DNA from 4 places in the Ectothiorhodospira sp. 9100 genome. Region 4 is predicted to be linked to each of the others. Evidence: predicted binding sites of a transcription regulator. Region 4 holds the regulator's gene; each other region holds the start of a gene.
What was found. The regulator FliA, encoded in region 4, starts transcription of late flagellar genes. The targets are predictions, from matches to a motif close to GCTAAAGTTNNNNNNNNNNCNGCCGATA.
Positions count from the first base shown of each region.

Region 1: LPW29_RS07050 (methyl-accepting chemotaxis protein) is a predicted target of FliA. The motif match lies at 2,948-2,975, and genes of this name have one in related genera.
Region 2: LPW29_RS04175 (YjfB family protein) is a predicted target of FliA. The motif match lies at 2,145-2,172, and genes of this name have one in related genera.
Region 3: LPW29_RS04895 (methyl-accepting chemotaxis protein) is a predicted target of FliA. The motif match lies at 2,746-2,773, and genes of this name have one in related genera.

Region 1 covers NZ_JAJNAN010000016.1:32,231-36,687, reverse strand. The annotation lists gene LPW29_RS07065 (DUF1538 domain-containing protein) at 1-428, shown strand, start outside; gene LPW29_RS07060 (P-II family nitrogen regulator) at 425-772, shown strand; gene LPW29_RS07055 (CBS domain-containing protein) at 823-1,212, shown strand; gene LPW29_RS07050 (methyl-accepting chemotaxis protein) at 1,272-2,888, opposite strand; gene LPW29_RS07045 (DUF3422 family protein) at 3,185-4,457, opposite strand, start outside.
Region 2 covers NZ_JAJNAN010000008.1:15,158-19,614, reverse strand. The annotation lists gene LPW29_RS04190 (metal ABC transporter solute-binding protein, Zn/Mn family) at 1-386, shown strand, start outside; gene LPW29_RS04185 (metal ABC transporter ATP-binding protein) at 379-1,176, shown strand; gene LPW29_RS04180 (metal ABC transporter permease) at 1,176-2,117, shown strand; gene LPW29_RS04175 (YjfB family protein) at 2,237-2,434, shown strand; gene pilV (type IV pilus modification protein PilV) at 2,638-3,090, shown strand; gene LPW29_RS04165 (PilW family protein) at 3,087-3,650, shown strand; gene LPW29_RS04160 (YicC/YloC family endoribonuclease) at 3,733-4,457, shown strand, end outside.
Region 3 covers NZ_JAJNAN010000010.1:4,854-9,310, reverse strand. The annotation lists gene prlC (oligopeptidase A) at 1-450, shown strand, start outside; gene xth (exodeoxyribonuclease III) at 447-1,214, shown strand; gene ubiD (4-hydroxy-3-polyprenylbenzoate decarboxylase) at 1,226-2,689, shown strand; gene LPW29_RS04895 (methyl-accepting chemotaxis protein) at 2,846-4,457, shown strand, end outside.
Region 4 covers NZ_JAJNAN010000004.1:55,823-60,279, reverse strand. The annotation lists gene flhF (flagellar biosynthesis protein FlhF) at 1-826, shown strand, start outside; gene LPW29_RS02510 (MinD/ParA family protein) at 810-1,700, shown strand; gene LPW29_RS02505 (RNA polymerase sigma factor FliA) at 1,712-2,434, shown strand; gene LPW29_RS02500 (chemotaxis response regulator CheY) at 2,537-2,917, shown strand; gene LPW29_RS02495 (protein phosphatase CheZ) at 2,927-3,712, shown strand; gene LPW29_RS02490 (chemotaxis protein CheA) at 3,820-4,457, shown strand, end outside.

The DNA.
Region 1 (4,457 bases), on a different contig from region 4:
CCCTGATCGCCATTGGTCAGAAGGCACAGGAGGCGGGCAGGGGGAAGCTCAATGGCAATACCATCCGCCTGCTGGTGGCCATGGGGGTGGCCGTGGGGATCACGCTGGGGGTGCACCGGATCATCGTCGGCGATCCCATTCATTACTACATCATGGGGGGCTATGCAGTGGTGATCCTGCTCACCTGGTTGGCGCCCCGCTACATCGTTGCCCTGGCCTATGATCTGGGCGGGGTGACCACCTCGGAGGTGACCGTGCCCTTGGTCACCGCCCTGGGCATTGGTCTGGCGACGCACATTGAGGATCGCAACGTGCTCATTGATGGTTTTGGTCTGATTGCCTTTGCGTCGATCTTCCCGATCATCAGCGTGATGCTCTATGCTATCGCCGTCGAACTTGCCAATCGCTGGAGGCAGCAACCGTCATGAAGTTTGCCGTGCTGGTGGCCATTCTGGCCGAAAACCTGGAAGAAAAGGCCATTGACGTGGCGCGCAAGGCCGGGGCAGGTGGCGTGACCATCCTCGATGCCCGCGGTATTGGTGGCAAGGAAAAGAAGACATTTTTTGGGCTGACCTATGAAGGCAGCCAGTCGGCGCTTGTCTTCGTGCTGGAAAAAAAACTCTCCCTGGCCGTGATGAAGTCCCTGCGCGATGAACTGGACCTGAAATCCCACTCCCATGGTGTGGTTTTCACGGTGCCCCTGGAGCATATCGCGGGGATCGACCTGCGTCAGGTGGAGCGCTTCGAGGAGCGTATCAAGGACGACATCTAGGCCTGACTGGTCGCCCCGGGCCGTCCCTTCATACTACCCAGAGGTTATTCATGCTGGTCAAAGATCTTATGGTCAAGAACGTGGCGACCATTTCTCCACTCGCAACCATCCGCGAAGCCATGCTGGAGATGAAGCGCCACCGGGTGAAGTCTCTGGTGGTGGATAAGCGACAACCTCATGATGCCTACGGCATCATCACCTATACCACCATATTGCGGACCATTGTTGCGGAAGAGGGGGATATTGATCTCGTCAATGTCTATGACGTGTGTTCAAAGCCCGTGATCACCGTGCCGGCGGAGATGGAGGTAAAGCATGTGGCACGGTTGATGGTGCTGCAGCGTATTCGTCGCATTGTGGTGTTGAACAATAACGATATGGTCGGTCTGATCACCATGAACGACATTGTCTCGGCCATCGTGGAGATGTCGGAGAGTTGAGCAATGCCAGGGGCGACGGGATCGTCGCCCCTCTCCTGGATGCCCCCGGCTCCGAGTGTTCAGACCTTGAAGCGCCCCACCAGGTCCTGAAGCTCGTTGGCCAGCCTGGAGAGTTGCTCCGACGCCTGGGTGGTTTCCCGGGCGCCCTGGGCATTCTCCTCGGCGGCATCGGAGATGCTGGTCACGTTCCGGTTCATCTCCTCGGCCACGGCGCTTTGTTCCTCGGCTGAACTGGCCACCTGCGTATTCACATCGTTGATGGTGCTCACCGCCTGGGTGATGGAATCCAGAGAGTGCCCCGCCTCCGCGGCACTGTCGCGGCTGGATTGCGCATACTGCTGACTTTCCTCCATCACCACCACCGCGCGCTGGCTGGTCTGTTGCAGGCGCTCGATCATCTCCTGGATTTCCTGGGTGGAGCTCTGGGTACGGGTGGCCAGAGAGCGCACCTCGTCGGCCACCACCGCGAATCCGCGTCCGGCCTCTCCGGCACGGGCGGCCTCGATGGCCGCATTCAGGGCCAGCAGGTTGGTCTGCTCGGCAATGCCCCGGATCACGTCCAGCACCTTGCCGATCTGCTCGCTGTCCTTGTCCAGGTCGCGGATGACATCGGCGGCCCGCTGCACTTCCTCGGCCAGTTTCTCGATGCGGTCCAGGGTGCCGGCGACCACATCCTTGCCACTCAGCGCCGCGCCCTGAGCATCACGGGTGGCATCAGCACCCTGTTGCGCACTGCGCGCCACCTCCTGGGCCGTGGCGTTCATTTCGTTCATGGCCGTGGCCAGTTGGTCCACCTCGGAACGCTGGCGGCTCACGCCGGCATCGGTGCGCTCCGTAATGGCGGCCAGGTCAGTCGCGGCCCGGGCCAGATGGGACGTGGAATCCAGTATGCGGCTGATGAGGTCGCGGAAGTTGTCCATCATGGCGTTGAAGGCCCGCGCGGCCTCACCGATCTCGTCCTTGCCCTCGACTTTCAGCCGATGGGCCAGATCACCGTCCCCCTCTGCAATTCCCTTGAGCCCCTGGGCCATGTGGTTGAGAGGCGTGGTGACGAAGCGTCGCACGAAAAAGTACAGCAAGAGCAGTATCGGAACGCTGACGGCAATGGCCAGCAGGGTGATGCTCCAGCCAAAGCGCTGAACGGCGGCATTCACCTCGTCCAGCCGAACCTGCATGCTGACGGCGCCCAGGATGTCACCCTCGGCCGCCATGGCATGGCAGGAGGTGCAGTTCTTGCCCAGATAGTCCGTTTGGTTGATGACCGGCAACACCGCTCGGAGCAAACTTCTATCCTCCGACAGGGCCAGATGGGGCTCACCCGTCTCGAGAACCGCTCGCTCTGTGGCATCCTGGGGCTGTTCATGTTCGGTGCCCGGGCCGTATTGCTGGGCCACCGGTTGTCCACGCAACACGCGAAGATCCGAGACACTCTGGAGTTCGACGATTTGATCAAGGAATTCATCCCGCCGATGGGTGGTGCCAGTGATCATCATGGTGGTCAGGCCAGCCATGGTCATTTCATGGATGGTGGAGGAGAAGCCCTCCGCCTGCTCGATAGCCGTGCCACGCTGCTCGTGGATGGCCCAGAGGATCATGCCCGCCCAGGCAGGCACGAGTATCAACCACATGGCGCCCACCAGGCGGACCCAGATCGGCAGGTCTGAAATACGTCGCATTGCGATTCCCCGTTGGCTGCCAGGCCCTTGGCAGGATTTCTTTCGTGTCCGCCAGATTATATCGGCAGAAACCGCGTTAACTTGACCGTCATCCATCCTTGGCGGATGCGCCGGCGGTTTGGGCCGACAAGGGGTTCCTTGTGCTGAGGGTGTGCTGTACTTGCCGAGGCATTATGCCATGCGTCCAGCGAACGCGCCCCTAACTCCCCTGCATCTTGATGGTGAGGCACTTCCGATGATGAAAGATACGTTCCAGGCCCCTCCCCCTTCGGGTGAGAGGGAGAGGGGAGAAGAGATCAGTGCGCGCCCTTTTCGTCCGCGAGGATGCGCCGCTTGACGCGTTGCAGGAACAGCCAGGCGCTGAGGGCCACCACGGGGGTGGCGAGGCCCATGCCCAGGGTGGTGCTGATGGGGATGCCCTGGCTCTCCAGCCCTTTGAGCGCGTAACCCACCAAACCCACGCCGTAATAGCTGATGGCGATGACAGAAAGCCCTTCCACGGTATCCTGCAGTCGTAGTTGCAGTCTGGCGCGGCGGTCCATGGATTCCAGCAGGTTGCGGTTCTGGCCTTGCAGGTTGACCTCTACCCGAGCCCTGAGCAAGGCGGTCAAGCGCGCTGCCCTCTCGGCCAGCCCGCGTTGCCGCTCTCCCACGGAGTCGCAGGTGGCCACGGCTGGTGCCAGGCGGGCTTCGAGAAACTCGGTGAAGGTCTGCAGGCCCTCGATACGTCGCTGCCGCAATTGTTCCAGGCGTTGCTGGACCACATGATAATAGGCCCGGGAGGCATCGAAGCGGTAGGTGGTCTGGGCTGCCACGGCCTCAATCTGGGAGGCTAGATGGGTGAGGTCGGCCAGCAGTTGCCCCTGGGTCTCGCCGGAGTGGTGACTGCCCTGCTCGGTCATGCGGGCCGCCAGTTCCGCGAGCCGACGGTCTGCCGTGCCCAGGGAGCGGCTGGCCTTGCGGGCCATGGGCAGACCCATCAATGACATGGCCCGATAGGCGTTCACCTCGAGGATGCGCTTGATCAGTCGACCGGCCTGGGCCTCGGTGAGATTGTCGTTGCGCAGCAGGACGCGGGCAAAACCATCCTCATGGATACGCAGGTCCGACCAGGCGCGCCCCTTGCCGCCCACCACCTCGGAACCGATGATGATGTTGTCGCCAAACAACGCCGAGAGTTCATCAAGGCTGCGCTCAGGCATATCTGAAGACTCCAGCGCCAGGGAGACGGCGGAAATCAACTCCCCGGGAGAATTCTCCAGCCAGTTGTCTGGCAGGCGCTCGATGACCGGATGCTCGAATGGGTGTGTGAAGGGGCCGCAATGGGTGAAGGTGTAGGTGACAAACTCCGTATGCCGTTCCCAGTGCAGCCGGATATCCCCCAGGGTTGCCACATAATACTGACCCACCTGTTCCGGGATGGGCACCCCGAAGTGTTCCAGCAGGCGATGCAGGTGGCGGGTATTGATGCCGCTGCCCCGTTCGCCGCACAGAAAGGCCAGATGCGATACCCGCGCCGGTGCCTGGGTGGGCTCGAAGGTGCGGGCGTGCAACTCGTTATTGAGGGCA
Region 2 (4,457 bases), on a different contig from region 4:
AGATCCAGGAGGCCCTGTCGGTCATTCCTGAGGGGCATCGCCTGTTGGTCACCAGCGAGGCGGCGTTCATCTATTTTGGTGCCGCCTATGATCTGCGCCATGACGGCATCTGGGGCAACAACGCCGAGACGGAAGGCTCTCCCCGGCAGATCATGCGCGTGGTGGACCGGGTGCGCGAACAGTCGCCAAAGGCTATCTTCTGGGAAAGCACCATCTCGGATCGCCACGTGCGCAGTGTGGCCGAGGATGCCGGGGTGACCGTGGCCGGCCCATTGTACGTGGACTCCGTCGGACAGCCGGGCAGTGGTGCAGGGGACTATTTCGCCATGATGCGCCACAACAAGGTGTTGCTGAAGGACCATCTGGGAGGTGGCCGGGATGAATGACACCATGCCTCACCCCGCGCCCGCCGTGGAGGTTCATCATGTGTACGCGGCCTATCACGGGCAGCCGGTGCTGGAGGATGTGGATGTCGATCTGCCCGCCGGCCAGTGGACGGCCATCATCGGCCCCAATGGGGCCGGCAAGTCCACCCTGTTTCGCATCCTGCTGGGGGTGATGAAGGCCCTGCGGGGACGCGTGCGGGTGCTGGGGGAAGATCCGGCCAGCCAGCGCCGCGCCGGGGTCATGGCCTATATGGCGCAACAGGAGGCGGTGGAATGGGACTTCCCCATCTCGGTGAAGGATACGGTGCTCACCGGTCGCTATGGGCATATGCGCGGCGATGCCTTCTGGCGACGCATCCTGCCGCCGCGCTGGTGCGATCCCCGGCACTGGGCTGTGGTGCATCAGTGCCTGGAGGCCGTGAACATGCTGGATCATGCCGACCGGCCCATCGGTGCCCTGTCCGGCGGTCAGAAGAAGCGCGTGCTGCTGGCTCGGGCCCTTGCCCAAGAGGCCAGGATACTGCTGCTGGACGAGCCTCTGGCCGGGGTGGATACCGCCAGTGAACACCTCATCATGGAGGTGCTGGACGGTGAGCGCCGGTCGGGGCACACCGTGATCATGGTGACTCATGATATGGAGAGTGCCCGCCGTTATGCCGACAAGGTGTTGCTGCTCAATCGGCAGGTGGTGGGCATGGGGGTCCCCGAGCACATGCTGGTGGACGAGATGCTGGCCCGCACCGCTGCGGCGGGGTGGGTGCGCGGCCATGAGCCGTTGGTGGAGGCCTGATGATGGTCTGGTTCGAGACCCTGGGCAGGGCGATGATCGACACGCTGATCGCTGGGCTGATGATGATTGTGGGGCTGTTTCCCGAGGCCCTGTCGGCCCCCTTTGACTACGCCTTCATGCAGCGGGCCCTGCTCACCTCCATCCTGGTAGGGGCCATCTGCGGATTGTTGTCGTGTTTTGTGGTGCTCAAGCGCTGGTCGCTGCTGGGGGATGCGATTTCCCATGCGGTGCTGCCTGGTGTGGCCATCGCCTATCTGCTGGGCTGGCCGTTCTTCATCGGTGCCTTCCTGGCCGGCGCCGTCTCGGCCCTGGGGATTGGGGCCCTGGAGCGGCACACGCGCATCAAGTCTGATGCGGCCATGGGACTCATGTTCACCTTTGCCTTCGCCCTGGGAGTGGTGATCATCGGCAAGATCGCCACCAACACCCATCTGATGCATATCCTCTTCGGGAACGTGCTGGGTGTTCAGTACCCGGCCCTGATGCTCACCCTGTTCTCCGGTGTGGTGGCCCTGATGGCGATATGGATCTTTTATCGGCCCCTGGTGCTCTACACCTTCGACCCCATGCAGGCCCAGGCCCTGGGTTTCAACACCAGTGTGGTGCATTACGGCCTGATCCTGTTGCTCACACTGACCATCGTGGCCAGCCTGGAGACGGTGGGCATCATTCTGGTGGTGGCCATGCTCATCACGCCCGGGGCCACCGCCCACCTGCTCACGGAACGGCTGACCACCATGATGTTGCTTTCGGTGGGCACCGGGGTGCTGTCGGCGGTGCTGGGCCTGTATCTCTCCTTCCAGTTTGATCTGGCCTCTGGGGGGGCCATTGTGCTGGTGGCCACGGCACTGTTCACCGTGGCCCTGCTGGCAGCGCCCCGTCATGGCCTGGTGGGGCGCTGGTGGCGCCGACGCCAGGGGCCGGGTACCACGACCTCATGACGGTGGGAAAAATTTTCTCTCCGGCGCCCTCAAGTTGACTCCCGTTTGGCCGCCAACCCGAGCAGAGAACCTTCGAAAGACGGTTCAACACTCACGCATGCGATGTATCGGAGGTCTCCGTGGAAGCCAGTGCCATTGCCAATCTCTCCACCCAGTTGAGTCAGCAGCAGACCGCCCTTGAGGTAGGAACGGCCGTGACCAAGAAGGCGATTGATGCCCAAGCCCAGGTGGCCGCCAACCTGGTGGAAGCCTTGCCCGACCCGGGCGCCCAGGTGCTGCCAGCCAATCTGGGCAACAACATCAATGTGACGGCCTGACGGGCCCCGAAGGCGTAGCCCCCTATTGGGAACGGCCTCTTCGGGGCCGATTCACTGAGCCCCTCGCCCCTTGGGGGAGAGGGGTTGGGATGAGGGGTGCGGCTGCAAGGACTTGATGCCCTCGCCCGGTTGGCTTAGTCTGCCCCTGCCCGCCCTCGGCTCGGCCCACAAGGAAATGGATATCGTCACAGGAGGTGACCCCCATGCCAGCCCGACTTCCCTGTCCCCCCTTAGCACCCCGTCGTCTCCAAGGCTTCACCCTCGTCGAAGCCCTGGTTGCGCTGCTGGTGCTTTCCATCGGCCTGCTCGGCCTGGCGGGGTTGCAACTGTTCTCCCTGCAAAGTGCCCATTCCGCCTACCAGCGCACCGTGGCCAGCATCATGGCCATGGATGCCGGTGAACGTCTGTGGCTGGCGGCAGCCACGGGTGTGGCGGACCCGGAATCCGTGCAGGGGCCATGGCGTGGCCACTGGCAACATGATCCCGATGCCCCCGAGCGCGTCGGCCTGCCCGAGGCTGGCGATAGCGCGCTGAACTGCGATGCCTCGGGCTGCACCGTACGCATCCAGTGGGTGGATGGTCGGTTCGAGGAGGAAGGGAGCGGCGGGCCGGCCTTTGAATATGCGCTGCAACCGCCGTCGGCGTGGTTGCCATGAGCGCCGCACATCGTCCAGCCGAGTCATGGCCAGGGGTACGGGGCTTTTCACTGGTCGAGTTGATGGTCGCCATGGTGATCGGCCTGATCCTGATGGCCGGTGTGGTGCAGGTCTTCCTCGCCAATCACACCGCCTATCGGGAGGCCCAGCGGTTCTCCCAGCTCCAGGAGACCATGGCCTTTGCCGTGGACTACCTGGCCCGGGACATTCGCGGGGCCGAGCATGTCACCCATGCGGATGGTGAGCTGGAGGTGGTCCGGGATCGTGTTATCGACTGGTGCGGTGCACCGCCAGGGCTGCACGCGGTGACCTATTTCATCCAGAACGACGCCCTGCGCTGCCGGCATGGATCGCTGCACAACCATGAGTTGCTGCGCGGTTTCCAGCCCGGCTCCGAACTGATGGCCGACCTCCTGCCTGATGCGGCGGATCCGGTGGCCGTGCGATTGGGGCTGATGCTGCAAAGTGGCGTGGGGCAGGGTGTGCCGCTACGGGAGCATGATCTGGAGTTTCATGTGGCATTGAGGAACCGGATACTGGCACCAGGTACATCCCCGTAGTGATCAGGGGCCGTCCACGGATTTATCCCCAATACCTCCTGAACCGCTACAATCACGTCTCAGTCAATGATCGGGAGATCCCATGTCTTACAGCATGACCGGTTTTGCACGATGCGAGTCTTCGGGCGAATTCGGTTCGCTTGTCTGGGAGTTGCGCAGCGTCAATCATCGCTATCTGGAGATTTCACCCCGGCTGCCGGAGGAGCTTCGCGGCCTGGAGGGCAAGGTGCGCGAGCGCATCCAGTCCCGGGTGGGGCGGGGCAAGGTGGAGTGCAACCTGCGGTTTCGTCGCGGTGCCGCAGCCCAGGACACCATCGAGCTCAACGACGAACTGGCCAAGGAGGTGATCAGCACGGTCGTGCGAGTGGAACACTGGATGATGAACGCAGCACGCATGACGGCGATGGACATCCTGCGCTGGCCGGGCGTGGTGGTCGAGCCCGAGCAGGATCTGCAACCCGTGATGACCGCCGCCCTGGAACTGCTGGATGAGGCTCTGAACACCCTGGTGGAGAATCGCGGTCGTGAGGGGGCGCACATCAAGGAACTGCTTCAGGCCCGCTGCAAGGCCCTTGCCGAGCAGGTGGCCCGGGTGCGCGCACGGCGACCCCAGGTGGTGGAGGCCCTGCGCGAACGGGTTCGCAGTCGCATTCAGGAACTGGGCACCGACCTTGAGCCCGGCAGGCTGGAGCAGGAACTGGCCCTGCAGGCCCAGAAGCTGGACGTGGCCGAGGAGCTGGATCGCCTGGACGGTCACGTGAAGGAGATCCACGCCGTGCTGGCACGCCGCGAGCCGGTGGGACGGCG
Region 3 (4,457 bases), on a different contig from region 4:
TTCGACAAGCTCCTGGCCACCCGGCACTTCCAGGCCGCCATGCAGATGGTTCGGCAACTGGAGTTTTCCCTGTTTGATATGCGCCTGCATGCGGAATACGATCCGGATCGGGGGGCACGCATTCAGGAGATCCTCGACCAGGTCCGTGATCAGGTGGCGGTCATGAAGCCACCCGCCTTCAATCGTTTTCAGCATGGGTTTTCGCATATCTTTGCCGGCGGGTACGCGGCGGGTTATTACAGCTACAAATGGGCCGAGGTGCTCTCTGCCGACGCCTTTGCCCGCTTTGAGGAAGAAGGTTTGTTCAGTCCCGGCGTGGGCCATGCCTTTCTCACCGAGATCCTCGAGCAAGGTGGATCCCGCCCTGCTCTGGAGCACTTCAAGGCTTTTCGGGGAAGGGAACCCGATATCGAGGCCCTGTTGCGTCATTCGGGGCTGGCCGCGGCATGAGGATCGCCACCTGGAATGTCAATTCCCTGAAGGTGCGTCTGCCCCATGTACTGGACTGGCTGGAGCAGCAGCGTCCCGACGTACTGGCCCTTCAGGAAACCAAGCTCATTGATGAGGCTTTCCCGGTGGAGGCGCTGTCGGAGGCGGGCTATCAGGCCGTGTTTGGGGGGCAGAAGACCTATAACGGCGTGGCCCTGCTCTCACGGAAGGCGGCCATGGACCCGGTGACCGATCCCCCCGGCGTGGAGAGCCCGGATCGGCGCATCCTGGCCGCCACCGTGGACGGCGTGCGTGTGATCAACCTCTACGTGGTCAATGGCTCCGAGGTGGGGTCCGAAAAGTATGTCTACAAGCTGGAATGGCTGCGTCGGGTCACCGAGTTTCTGCGTACCGAGCGGGATCGGCATGAGCATGTGGTGGTGCTGGGTGATTTCAACATTGCCCCCGAGGATCGCGACGTCTACGATCCTGAGGCCTGGCACGAGCGAATCCTGTGCTCCATACCTGAGCGGGAGGCGCTCAAGACCCTCATGGATCTGGGTTTCGTGGATGTCTTCAGGCGTTTTGATCAGCCGGATGCGAGTTATAGCTGGTGGGATTACCGGGCCGCCCGTTTCCGCCGCAATCAGGGGCTGCGAATCGATCTGATCCTGGCCACAACCGCCCTGGCCGGGCAGTGTACCGCCAGTACAATCGATGTGGCGCCACGAAGACTGGAGCGCCCCTCCGACCATGCGCCCGTCGTTGCCGACTTTCACCTGTAGACCGGACCATCATGAAATATCGTGACCTTCGCGAGTTCATCCAGGGCCTGGAGGCCATGGGCGAATTAAAGCGCATCCAGACGCCCGTCGACCCGCGCCTGGAGATGACAGAGATCTGCGATCGCACGCTCCGCGCCGAGGGCCCTGCCCTGCTCTTCGAGAACCCTACCGGACATCGCATGCCGGTGTTGGGCAATCTCTTTGGCACCCCCCGCCGGGTGGCTCTAGGCATGGGCGAGGATTCTGTGGAAGCCCTGCGCGAGGTGGGCAAGTTGCTGGCCTTCCTCAAGGAACCCGATCCGCCCAAGGGGATCAAGGAAGCCTGGAGTACCCTGCCTGTCTTCAAGAAGGTGCTGGACATGGCGCCCAAAAAGGTACGTCACGGGGTGTGTCAGAGCGTGGTCAAGAAGGGGGATGAAGTGGACCTTGGAGAACTCCCCGTGCAGGTCTGCTGGCCGGGGGATGCCGGTCCCTTGATCACCTGGGGTCTGGTGGTGACCCGCGGCCCCCACAAGGAACGTCAGAACATGGGGATTTATCGGCAGCAGGTGATCGGTCGCAACCGGGTGATCATGCGCTGGTTATCCCATCGCGGGGGCGCCCTGGATTTTCGGGAATGGCAAAAGGCCCACCCTGGCAAACCCTTCCCGGTCTCCGTGATCCTGGGTGCCGATCCTGCCACCATCCTGGGGGCCGTCACCCCGGTGCCCGATACCCTCTCGGAGCATGCCTTTGCGGGTTTACTGCGGGGTTCCCGCACGGAACTGACCACTTGTCTGGGCAATGATCTGCAGGTGCCGGCCACCGCCGAGATCATTCTGGAGGGCGTGATCCATCCGGATGACATGGCACCTGAGGGGCCATTTGGCGACCATACCGGGTATTACAATGAAGTGGACAGCTTTCCGGTGTTCACCGTGGAACGCATGACGCATCGCCCGGACCCCATCTATCACAGCACCTATACGGGTCGGCCACCGGACGAGCCGGCCATCCTGGGCGTGGCCCTCAATGAGGTGTTTGTGCCCATCCTGCGAAAGCAGTTTCCCGAGATCGTTGATTTCTATCTCCCGCCGGAGGGGTGTTCCTACCGTCTGGCGGTGGTGAGTATCCGTAAACAGTATGCGGGCCACGCCAAGCGGGTGATGCTGGGCGTGTGGTCCTTCCTGCGTCAGTTCATGTACACCAAGTTCGTGATCATCGTGGATGATGATGTGAATGCGCGGGACTGGAAGGACGTGATCTGGGCCATGACCACCCGTATGGATCCCGGTCGGGATACGGTCACTATCGATAATACCCCTATTGATTATCTTGATTTTGCCTCTCCTGTCTCCGGCCTCGGTTCCAAAATGGGTTTTGATGCCACCAACAAGTGGCCTGGAGAGACTCAACGGGAGTGGGGTACGCCCATCGTCATGAGTGACGAGGTGAAACGACGGGTTGATGAGATTTGGGACGAACTGGGCATCTAGCCGACCGGTGTGCTTTGCACATAGGGGTACTGGGGGTAAATTGAGGTGAATCAAACCCTACAGGCCTGACGGTATTGGCCGATACTGAACTCGCAGGGAGGCGCCCGGCAGGCGCCCCGTGTTTTCCTCATCACGGATCTCGCCATGACACAACGCATGCTCCTTATGACCGGCCTGGTGGTACTGTCCGGATTGCTGGCCCTCAGTCTCGTGTGGTTGCTGGGGCCCGGGCCGGGATCGGCCATCCTGGCTTCCGTGCTCGCCACCGGCGGTGCCGTGGCGGTGATGGACAGACTGCAAGTGGCACCCCGGGAACGGAACCTGGAGGCGCTGTACACGCGCTGCCGCTCCCGCACCCCTACCCCACTGGGTGATCATGATGATAGCCGGGTCAAGATCATCGCCCAGGCCCTGGATCAGCAAGGTAAGCTGGCGGGGCGATTGGCCGATACGGGATCGCGTATCGCCGTTTCCGCCGCGGAGGTGTCCCACGCCTCGGTCACCCTGAAGCAGCGGGTTCACTCCCAGGTCTCCACCGTCAATGGTATTGCTGATGCCTCCGGGCAGATCTCCGCCACGGTGCAGACCTCCGTGGAGAGTTCAGAACAGGCAGCCGAGAGCGCTCGTCTGACCAACGAGGCCAGTCACGACGGTCATGCCTGCGTGGAAGACGCCCTGAGTCATATGGAGGAGATGAAGGCCCGCATGGAGCAGGCCTCGCAACTCATGTCCCGTCTCGAGGGCCGGGCTGGCGAGATCCAGCGCATCACCCAGGTGATCAGTGGCATTGCCGAACAGACCAATCTGCTGGCCTTGAATGCGGCCATCGAGGCCGCCCGAGCCGGTGAACAGGGACGGGGGTTCGCGGTGGTGGCCGATGAGGTGCGCAGCCTGGCCAACCGTACCTCGCAGGCCACCGGCGAGATTGGCCAGATGGTGCAGGAGATCAATACCGAAACCCACCAGGCCGCCTCCACCATGCAGCAGTTGGTGGAGTCAGTCCAGGGCAGTGCCGATCGCACCGTGAAGGTGGATCAGCACCTCTCTGACATCCTCAATCACTCTGCCAATGCCGATAATTGCATCCAGACGGTGGTCAGTGGCGCCGAGCAGAACCATCAACATCTCGATGAGGTGACCCGGGCGATTCAGACCGTGAGCAGCCATCTACGGGAGACGGAGGATGATGTCAGTCATTTGTCCGCGCAGGCGGAACAATTGGCGGAACGGGCAGAACTGATTTATGAACTCCTGGGGGATGTGGGACTGGGAGGCCTGCATGATCAGGTGCGCCATGAGGCGGAACAGGCTGCTGCCGCTGTGGGCCGTGCCTTCGAAGCGGCGGTGGATGCCGGGCGCATTCGCCTGGAGGATCTCTTCGACCGCAACTACAAGCCGATACCGGATACCGACCCGGTAAAGCACAAGACACGCTTTGACGATTTCACCGATCAGGTGCTGCCAGCCATACAGGAGCCCATCCTGGAGCGCCATCGCTTTATCGCCTATGCCGGTGCTGTGGATGATCGGGGCTATTTCCCCACCCATAACCGGCGTTATGCCAAGGCCCTGACCGGCGATTATGAGAAGGATCTGGCCAATAACCGCACCAAGCGCATCTTCAAGGACCGCACCGGATCCCGCTGCGGTTCGCATCAAAAACCCTATTTGTTGCAGACTTACAAGCGGGACACCGGAGAGATCATGCATGATCTCTCCGTGCCCATCTTCGTCAAAGGACGTCACTGGGGTGGTTTTCGTATCGGGT
Region 4 (4,457 bases):
GGAGTTGGATGAGGCTCCTGGTGCCGGTCGGTTCGAGCCCGTGGAGGGCTGGTCCGAGGCCCTGCGCCAGTTGGCGGCCCTGCTGCCCATCGCGGACGATGATCTGCTGGATCACAATGGTATCATTGCCTTTGTGGGTCCCAGCGGCGTGGGTAAGACCACAACGCTGGCCAAACTGGCGGCGCTGGTCAGCCTGCGGCACGGGCAGGAGTCCATCGCGATCATCACCACCGATGTCTATCGTCTGGGCGCTCATCGTCAGTTGCAGACCATCGGTCAGTTACTGGGAGTGACCGTTCATCTGGCGCAGACAGAGCAGCAACTCAAGGATATGCTTAGGCGGGTGAAGTCCAAAAGGCTTGTATTGATCGACACGACCGGAACCAATCAGCGTGACAAGGACATGCTCGATGAGCTTGCCCGAGTGACGTCGACGTCTGCCGCCCGGGTGATGCTGGTCATGGCGGCCAACGTGCAAAAGGCAGTGGTGGACGAGACCCTGAGCGGATTCAGCGGGTTGCAGCCCCAGGGCTGCATCTTGACCAAGATGGATGAAGCCGCCAGCCTGGGCGAGGTGTTGTCCGCCCTGATCTCATCCCGGCTGCCGCTTAATTTCATCAGTGCAGGCCAGAGGATCCCCGAGGATTTGCTGGCCGCCAGTGCCCCGCGGCTGGTTCAGATGGCGGCGGCGGCGCTTGAGGCCCCGGAGAGGTATTCCGAGCGTCGGCCTCGTTCCCTGTCGCGGGCACGGCAATCGCCCGTGACCCCGCGTCCTGACAGTGTCAACGATCTTAGCGCCAGGTTTACCCATGCCTTCACCCAGTGAGAATCAAAGCAGCGCCTCGGGGCGTCGGGATACGTCCCGGCCGGTTCGGGTGATTGCCGTGTCCAGCGGCAAGGGGGGGGTGGGCAAGACCAATGTATCGGTGAACCTGTGTGCCGCCATGGCGCGTGCAGGCAAGCACGTCATGCTCATGGATGCGGACCTGGGGCTGGCCAATGTGGATCTGCTGTTGGGGTTGCAGCCCAAGAGGAATCTGTCTCACGTACTGGAGGGACATTGTTCTCTGGACGAGGTGGTGGTGGAGGGCCCCAACGGTATACTGATTGTGCCGGCAGCTTCGGGTATCGCCGATATGGCTGACCTGGGTCGCGCTCAGCATGTAGGCATCATCCATGCCTTCAGTGAACTCACTCACCCGCTGGATGTGTTGGTGGTGGATACCGCCGCCGGTCTCCATGACAGCGTGACCAGTTTCTGTCGGGCCGCCCATGAGGTGTTGGTGGTGGTCTGTGATGAACCGGCTTCCATCACGGATGCCTATGCACTGATCAAGGTCCTGTATCGGGATCACGGGGTGATGCGGTTTCGCATCCTGGCCAACATGGTGCGCAATGAGCAGGAAGACGAGGGGCGGAGTCTGTTCCGCAAACTGGTCGCCGTCTGTGACCGTTTTCTCGACGATGTCATGCTCGACTATGTGGGCTCGATTCCTTACGACGATTATCTTCGCAAGGCGGTGCAACGTCGTCAGTCCGTGGTTGAGGCCTTTCCTTCATCACCGGCTGCCCGATCCTTCAGGGCCTTGCCCTCGCGCATTGAGCAGTGGCCCATGCCGCGGGGGGCCCGGGGGGGAATCGAATTTTTCGTGGAACGTCTGATCAATACCGATCAGAGTGACCTGGAGCCAGCGCCATAAGCGGTCTTGCCATGTATGCCAGCCAACAGTTGGACCCCAATACCCTGGTGGATGAGCATGTCACCCTGGTGAAGCGTATTGCCTATCACCTGCTGGCGCGCCTGCCTTCCAATGTTCAGGTCGATGATCTGATTCAGTCAGGCATTATCGGCCTGCTGGAGGCTGCCCGTCAGTATGATCCATCCCAGGGTGCCAGTTTCGAGACCTATGCCGGTATCCGCATTCGCGGCGCCATGCTGGATGAGGTCCGTCGCAGTGACTGGACGCCCCGTTCCGTCCATCGACACTCGCGACGGATCAGCGAGGTGATCCGTCAGATCGAGAATCGGGAGGGACGGGAGGCCTCGGCGGCGGAGATTGCGGAGGCGCTCGGTGTGGACATGACCACCTACCAGGATATGCTCCGCGATGCAGTCTCAAGCCGGGTGCTGGGCTTTGACGACCTGGGGGATGCGGACTCCTCGGTAGACAACCTGCTGACCTCCGATGGGCCGGATCCCCTGATGGATCTGACGCGAACCGATTTCAAGAAGGCCCTGGTGGACAACATCGGCGAGTTGCCGGAACGGGAAAGACTCGTGTTGTCCCTGTATTATGACGAGGAATTGAACCTGCGAGAGATTGGCCAGGTGTTGGGGGTCAGCGAATCCCGGGTTTGCCAACTCCATGGTCAGGCACTGATGCGACTGAAGGCACGCATGGGCGACTGGGTAGGGGATGGCGTCCGGGTCTGAGACGCCCTCAAGGCTGCCGAAGTCTGGAACACGTATTCATTCTGCGCGGTGGACGCGCAGCTAACGATTTGCGCATCACTGGAGGTTTTTGTGGATAAGAATATGAAGATCCTCATTGTGGATGACTTTTCCACAATGCGTCGCATCATCAAGAACTTGCTGCGGGATCTTGGGTACAACAATACCTCCGAGGCGGATGACGGACATACGGCGTTACCCATGCTGCAAAATGGTAACTTCGATTTTCTGGTCACCGATTGGAACATGCCCATCATGCCCGGTATTGATCTGCTACGGGCGGTCCGGGCGGATCCCCGCATCAAGGACATGCCGGTGCTCATGGTGACCGCGGAAGCCAAGCGTGAACAGATCGTGGAGGCGGCCCAGGCGGGCGTGAACGGCTACATCGTCAAGCCGTTCACGGCCGAAACCCTGCGGGAAAAGATCGACAGGATCTTCGAACGCCTCGAGCAAAACGGTTGATCATTCCCCATGGATACTCGCCAAGACAGTGACAAAGAGGCCCTGTTCAGGAAGGAACAACTGGAACGGGCCCGGGAACTGGTTCAGATGATGGAAGCCGGTCACGAAGACAAGGCCGGCCATCTGATCGAGGAACTGGGCCGCATGCACGAGAGCATGCTGTTCCAGGAACTGGGCAAACTGACCCGTGATCTGCATGAGGCGCTTAACAGCTTCCGCCTGGATACTCGCCTGTCTGAACTCACTCATCAGGACATTCCCGATGCCAAGGAGCGTCTGAACTACGTGGTGGCCATGACCGAGCAGGCGGCCCACCGTACGCTCAATGCAGTGGAGGACAACCTGCCCGTGGCCGAGTCGCTGGCCAGTCGAGCCGGAGAGTTGGGTGGGGAATGGGCGCGCTTTCGCCAGCGCGAGATGTCCCTTGAGGAATTCAGACAGGTGAGCCAGCAATTGAGCGATTTTCTCGCGGATACGGAGCGGGATGCGGAGAAGCTGCGCAAGGGGCTGTCCGAAGTGCTCATGGCCCAGGATTTTCAGGATCTGACCGGTCAGGTGATTCGCCGGGTCATGACCCTGGTGCAGGATCTGGAGGATAACCTGGTTGGGCTTGTCAAGGTGTCAGGACAGCGACTTACCAAACCCGACAGTGACAGGAAGTCGGCAGATCCCGGTGACAATACCGGTCCCGCCAGTGCCGGGACCGGACCGGCGGTCTCAGGGACTTCCGACAAGGGAGAAGTGGTCAGCGGGCAGGATGATGTGGACGATCTGCTCTCCAGCCTGGGCTTTTGAACGGTTCCAAGGGCCCACCCCCGGGTGTATGCCCATTTCAGAATTCCCGGAGTTGGCCGCCAACCTGGGAGTGAGAAGGGCATCCGCACGACGCGCGAGAACAAGGCATGACTCTGGACACCGACGACGAAATCCTGAACGACTTTCTCATTGAGGCCAGCGAGATCCTGGACGCCCTCGGTGAGCAGTTGGTGCAGTTGGAGCGAACGCCTGAAGATAAGGATCTGCTGAACTCCGTCTTTCGGAGTTTTCACACCATCAAGGGCGGCGCGGGGTTCCTGAACCTGGAGAACCTGGTCAAGATCTGTCACCGCGCCGAGGATGTATTCAATCTGTTGCGCCAGGGACAGCGACGTGCCGACAGCAACCTGATGGATATCATCCTGCAGGTGCTGGATGTCCTCAATCGGATGTTCGATGAGTTGCGCGCTGGTCAGATGCCCGAACCGGCACCTGATCACCTGCTGGCAGCCCTGGAGCCCCTGACCTATCCCGAGGGGGAAGAGCCGGCACATCTGTCACCCCCTGCCGCTGCAGCGCCTGAGGTGATCGCCGAGCCAGAACCTGCCCCGGCGGAGCCAGCCCCGCAGGACGCAAATGCGGCTGATGGGGATATCACTGACGAGGAGTTCGAGGCGCTCCTGGACGCCATGCAGGAAGGTAAGGACAACGGAGGGTCCGGAACGGCCACGGGGGGGGGTGTCCCGCCGAAAGCATCCGCCACCCAAGGATCTGATCAAGGCAG